One region of the Pseudomonas sp. LBUM1652 genome, then DNA from elsewhere that is predicted to be linked to it. Evidence: predicted binding sites of a transcription regulator. Region 1 holds the regulator's gene; the other holds the start of a gene.

Region 1 (3,217 bases):
GACCGGTGACATCGACGTGGTGACCTCGGTGGGCAACCTGGCCTACTTCGAGCAACTGCAAACCGCTGGCGATACCAAACCTGTTCAGGGCTGGGGCGTGACGATCCAGTACCACGCTGCGCAAAATCGCGTCGTGCTGATCGATAAAGCCAAGGTTGTCGACAAGGACAACAACACCACCCAAGGCGAGAAAATCGTCTACGACACCGTGAAGAAACTGGCCAGCGCCGGCCGCGCTACCGGCAGCAAAGTCACCGAAGCGCGTCCGCGCATCGACATGGTGATCCAGCCGAAGAAGAAAACCGAAGAGAAAACCCAGTAATGGCAACTCTGAAAGCTCAGCACCTGGCCAAGGCCTATAAAAGCCGCCAGGTCGTGCGTGACGTCAGCCTGTCGATCGACAGTGGCCAGATCGTCGGCCTGCTCGGCCCCAACGGTGCCGGCAAGACCACGTGCTTCTACATGATCGTCGGCTTGGTACAGGCCGATCAAGGCCGTGTGCTGATCGATGATCTGGACGTCAGCCACCAGCCGATGCACGGTCGCGCCAAGGCGGGTATCGGCTATCTGCCGCAAGAAGCGTCGATCTTCCGCAAACTGTCGGTGGCCGACAACATCATGGCCATCCTCGAGACCCGTCAGGAACTCGACAAGGCCGGCCGTCGCAAGGAGCTGGAAAGCCTGCTGCAGGAATTCCACATCAGCCACATTCGCGACAACCTCGGCATGAGCCTGTCCGGTGGTGAACGCCGACGGGTGGAAATCGCCCGCGCCCTGGCGACAGCACCGAAATTCATCCTGCTCGACGAACCGTTCGCCGGTGTCGACCCGATCTCGGTCGGCGACATCAAGCAGATCATCCATCATCTCAAGGCCAAGGGCATCGGTGTTCTGATCACCGACCACAACGTCCGTGAGACGCTGGACATCTGCGAAACCGCCTACATCGTCAACGACGGTCAGTTGATTGCCGAAGGCGATGCAGAAACCATCCTGGCCAACGATCTGGTCAAGGAAGTGTATCTGGGCCATGAATTCCGCCTGTAAGCCTGTTAGTGCCGAGTGAGCCGCCCGGGCGCTGTATCGATTCAAGCAGAATTTAATACGCTTTAATTGTTACAGCGCTCTAGGCAAACACTTCAGTTTCAGGCATATAATTTGCTTAAGTTTGGCGCTCCGGCGCCCTGTAGTGGATGGCGCATAGCGCCGGCGAATAAGGTGTTAAGCCCCTGCCATGAAACCATCGCTAGTCTTGAGAATGGGCCAGCAGCTGACGATGACACCGCAGCTGCAACAGGCTATCCGCCTGCTCCAATTGTCGACCCTGGATCTGCAACAGGAAATCCAGGAGGCCCTGGAATCCAATCCGATGCTCGAACGCCAGGAAGAAGGCGACGACTTCGACAACTCCGATCCTCTGGCCGACAACGCTGAACAGAAGCCCAACACCGAGATCCAGGAACCCTCCTATCAGGAAACCGCCCCGACGGTGGATAACCTAGAGGAAGGCGACTGGAGCGAACGCATCCCCAACGAGCTTCCGGTCGATACGGCCTGGGAAGACGTCTACCAGACTAGCGCCAGCAGCCTGCCCAGCAGCGACGATGACGAGTGGGACTTCACCACCCGTACCTCCGCCGGCGAAAGCCTGCAAAGCCACCTTCTGTGGCAACTTAACCTCGCGCCGATGTCCGACACCGATCGACTGATCGCCGTCACCCTGATCGATTGCATCAACAATCAGGGTTATCTGGACGAAACCCTCGAAGAGATCCTCGAAGCGTTCGATCCAGAACTGGACATCGAGCTGGACGAAATCGAAGCCGTTCTGCACCGCATCCAGCAATTCGAGCCTGCCGGCATCGGCGCCCGCAATCTTGGCGAATGCCTGCTGCTGCAACTACGCCAGTTGCCGGCCAAGACGCCTTGGCTGGCCGAAGCGAAACGTCTGGTCACCGATTATATCGACCTGCTGGGCAGCCGCGATTACAGCCAGTTGATGCGGCGCATGAAGCTCAAGGAAGATGAGTTGCGTCAGGTCATCGAGCTGGTGCAGAGCCTCAACCCGCGCCCGGGCTCGCAGATCGAATCGACTGAAGCCGAGTACGTCGTACCGGACGTCATCGTGCGCAAGGACAACGAGCGCTGGCTGGTCGAGCTGAATCAGGAGTCGGTGCCTCGCCTACGGGTCAACGCCCAGTACGCCGGCTTCGTGCGACGCGCCGATACCAGCGCCGACAACACCTTCATGCGCAATCAGTTGCAGGAAGCGCGCTGGTTCATCAAGAGCCTGCAAAGCCGCAACGAAACCCTGATGAAAGTTGCCACCCAGATCGTTGAGCATCAGCGCGGGTTTCTGGAATACGGCGATGAAGCCATGAAGCCGCTGGTCCTGCATGACATCGCTGAAGCGGTCGGCATGCACGAGTCGACGATTTCCCGGGTGACCACGCAAAAATTCATGCATACACCGCGCGGTATCTATGAATTGAAATACTTTTTTTCCAGCCACGTCAGCACCTCCGAAGGCGGTGAATGCTCGTCCACGGCGATCCGCGCGATCATCAAAAAACTGGTTGCCGCGGAAAATCAGAAAAAGCCGTTGAGTGACAGCAAGATCGCTGGTTTACTGGAGGCACAAGGCATTCAGGTGGCTCGCCGCACCGTCGCCAAGTACCGCGAGTCCCTAGGGATCGCGCCTTCGAGCGAACGCAAGCGGTTGATGTAAGCCACGTTACAGCGTTCCAGTGGCAGGCTTTTCGGCCTGCCGCTTTATGCACTGGCAACGAAGGAGAAGCTGTATGCAAGTCAACATCAGTGGACACCAACTGGAAGTGACCGAACCTCTGCGCACCTACATCAACGAGAAACTCGAACGATTGGAGCGCCATTTCGACAAGATTACCAACGTGCAAGTCACGATGTGTGTCGAAAAGCTGAAGCAGAAAATCGAAGCCACCTTGCATATTCCCGGCAGTGAAGTGGTCGCCAACGCGGAACATACCGATATGTACGCCGCGATCGACGCCCTGACCGACAAGCTGGATAAACAACTCAAAAAGCATAAGGAAAAGACCCAGAGCCTGCTCCAGGGCGCGACCGGTCGATAACCCCCCACTCCATGATCCGACTTGAAAGTATCCTGACCCCCGGCCGTTCCCTCGTGAACGTGCCGGGCGGCAGTAAAAAGAAAGCCCTCGAACAGATTGCCAATCTG
Region 2 (3,217 bases), 1.2 Mb from region 1:
AACACACCGGTCAGAATCGCGCCGAGGATACCGCCGATGCCGTGTACGCCGAATGCGTCGAGGGAATCGTCATAACCGAGTTTGCGTTTCAGGGTGGTGGCGCAGAAGAAGCACACCACGCCCGCCGCCAGACCGATCACCAGTGCGCCCATCGGGCCCACGGTACCGGCAGCCGGAGTAATCGCCACCAGACCGGCAACCACACCCGAGGCGATGCCCAGAGCACTTGGTTTGCCGTGGGTGACCCACTCAGCGAACATCCAGCCCAGCGCAGCCGCAGCGGTCGCGATCTGGGTGACCAGCATCGCCATGCCGGCGGTGCCATTGGCCGCCGCAGCGGAACCGGCGTTGAAGCCGAACCAGCCGACCCACAGCATCGCCGCGCCCATCAGGGTGTAACCGAGGTTGTGCGGTGCCATCGGGGTGGTCGGGAAGCCTTTGCGCTTGCCCAACACCAGGCAGGCAATCAGACCGGCCACACCGGCGTTGATGTGCACCACGGTGCCGCCCGCGAAGTCGAGCACGCCCCAGTCCCACATCAGGCCGCCGTTGCCGGACCAGACCATGTGCGCGATCGGTGCGTAAACCAGGGTGAACCAGATGCCCATGAAGATCAGCATCGCGGAGAACTTCATCCGCTCGGCGAACGCGCCGACGATCAGCGCCGGGGTGATGATCGCGAAGGTCATCTGGAAGGTGATGAACACCGCCTCAGGGAACAGCGCGGCCGGGCCAGTCACGCTCGAAGGCGTGACACCGGCGAGGAACGCCTTGCCCATGCCGCCGAAGAACGAGTTGAAGTTGACGACGCCCTGCTCCATGCCGGTGGTGTCGAACGCAATGCTGTAGCCATAAATGACCCACAGGATGCTGATCAGACCGGTAATGGCGAAGCACTGCATCATCACGGAAAGAATGTTTTTCGAGCGAACCATGCCGCCGTAGAACAGCGCCAGGCCCGGGATGGTCATGAACAGCACGAGGGCTGTGGAGGTGAGCATCCAGGCGGTGTCGCCGGAATTGAGGACTGGGGCCGCCACTTCGTCTGCCGCCATTGCAAGGCTTGGCATTACGATGGACAACAGGGCTCCTAGCCCTGCGAATTTACGCAGAGTCATATTGTTTTCTCCTGGGGCGTTGGGTTTGTGGCGGCTTTTAAATCGCGTCGGTATCGGTTTCGCCGGTACGGATACGAATCGCCTGTTCCAGATTGACCACGAAGATCTTGCCGTCACCGATCTTGCCGGTGTTGGCAGCCTTGGTTATCGCCTCGATAACACGATCCAGATCCTTGTCGTCGATGGCCACGTCGATTTTCACCTTGGGCAGAAAATCGACCACATATTCCGCGCCGCGATACAGCTCGGTGTGACCCTTCTGCCGGCCGAAGCCTTTGACTTCAGTAACGGTAATGCCCTGCACGCCGATTTCGGACAGCGACTCGCGCACGTCGTCCAACTTGAACGGCTTGATGATGGCAGTGACTAGCTTCATGAAACTCTCTCCCGAATTGGTGGACTTGCCCCAGGAAAACAAACCCGACTCAAGTCTAAGCGCAGTGCCTGGCTTTGTAACGCATCGTCGGCCTTGACCGCCCGACTGACGCCAGCTAACCGCATCAGACGAAACTCCCCGTTCCGCCTGCCGCACTGCATTCGTCACAGCGACTGCATCAGTGCATGGGTCACAGGTGACTAAGCAGAAACCTTGCCATCTCGCCAAAACCCACTGATTTCAATCCCTTGGCCGCTGCCGCAGGCACTCCCGTGCAAAAGGCGTCGCGGATACGCACAACAACGGTGCGTCGCCGTCCGTCCGCCTGCGCGAAAAGCGTGCATCCCTGCCTGCGAGATTGACTATAGACACTGCGTGATACACTGCCTGCCATTGTTTTCAGGACATTCCCCATGCTCGCACCCAAAGACTTCCTCGACGCCTTGAGCGGCACCGCCTCCCGCCTGTTCAGCGGCGACACCCCGCTGCCGAAAGCCGAAATCGAAAGCCAGTTCAAGATGCTGCTGCAAAGTGCCTTCAGCAAACTCGATCTGGTGAGCCGGGAAGAGTTTGATAGTCAGATGGTCGTGCTGGCCCGCACTCGCGCCCGCCTCGAAAGCCTCGAAGCGAAAGTGGCCGATATGGAAGCGAAGCTGACTCCGCCAGCCGAGTAACCCTGCTCCCCCTGTAGGAGCTGCCGAAGGCTGCGATCTTTTGATCTTCAGCCCTTCAATCATCTCGGCAACGTCCTACAACCTGAGTGACCGCCGTCCGATTGCGTCGAAAAGCCCCGGTTCCTAAGCTCACCCGATGCTGAATGTTCAGCACCGGGTTTGGCGACCTGGAAATCCTCGACGCAAGACGACCACATTCGTACAGGGCGCTTTTCCCCTCTCGAGTTATGGCGGCTTTGCGTGGGAGACCTTCGGGTCTGCCGGATTTCGGGGTTCCCGGTTCGCCAACCTGCGCATAGCTGCCACCCTTTTCGTTTGGCGACGATTAGAGGCAGTTTCTTCACTCAACCCTGAGAACTGCACCATGGAAGAAACCTATTTAAAGCCTTACCTCTTCACCCGCCACAAACTCCCCCTCCACGCCCTCCTCATCCAGAACCAACCCTGGTTCTGCGCCCGAGACCTGAGCCGCCTGCTGCACATCTACCTAAACGAACGCATGCTGCGAAAACTCGACTCCGACCAACACCAAACCCGCAAAACCCTGATCCACAACCAAATCGAAAACACCCTGCTGATCAGCGAATCCGGCGTCTACGCCCTCCTCGTCTACCACTACTGCCCCGAATACCGAGCCTTGCGCGAATGGCTCACCCACCAAGTCATCCCCACCCTGCGCGACACCCAACACCCCACCACAAGCGAACGCCCACAACTGAGCCTACTCAACTGGCCGGACATGACATTGAGTTTGCTGCACTGGAATAACCAGCCGTGGATTCGGTTGCAGGATGTGCCGTTGATGATGGTGGAACGTGAAGAGCCGAAGCGCCCAATAACGGGGCCTTGGTGGAAAAGGGCTTCGCGGATGCTGCAATCGCTATAAGCCCGCATGCCTGAGCTGGGCCCTGCGCAAATCGTAAGTCGACTGAAGACTCATCCAGAACTCAGGCGTCGTGTTGAGATGAATGGCAAGTCTGATTGCCAAGTCGGCGCAGATCCTGAGCTGGCATTTCACAAGCTTTTCGATCTCACTTTCGGGCCATTTC

The links. Region 1 encodes sigma-54, which starts transcription at its own class of promoters, with help from an activator protein. Its sites were predicted from a motif close to ANTGGCATNNANNTTGCTNT; they were not measured.
Positions count from the first base shown of each region.
Region 2: the regulator sigma-54 is predicted to act here: its motif matches at 1,696-1,715, upstream of glnK (P-II family nitrogen regulator).

Region 1 covers NZ_CP166804.1:1,004,091-1,007,307, reverse strand. The annotation lists gene lptA (lipopolysaccharide transport periplasmic protein LptA) at 1-322, shown strand, start outside; gene lptB (LPS export ABC transporter ATP-binding protein) at 322-1,047, shown strand; gene ACA069_RS04405 (RNA polymerase factor sigma-54) at 1,235-2,728, shown strand; gene hpf (ribosome hibernation-promoting factor, HPF/YfiA family) at 2,802-3,110, shown strand; gene ptsN (PTS IIA-like nitrogen regulatory protein PtsN) at 3,122-3,217, shown strand, end outside.
Region 2 covers NZ_CP166804.1:6,113,072-6,116,288, forward strand. The annotation lists gene ACA069_RS27720 (ammonium transporter) at 1-1,118, opposite strand, end outside; gene glnK (P-II family nitrogen regulator) at 1,156-1,494, opposite strand; gene ACA069_RS27730 (accessory factor UbiK family protein) at 1,908-2,168, shown strand; gene ACA069_RS27735 (BRO-N domain-containing protein) at 2,533-3,054, shown strand; gene ACA069_RS27740 (HigA family addiction module antitoxin) at 3,049-3,217, opposite strand, start outside.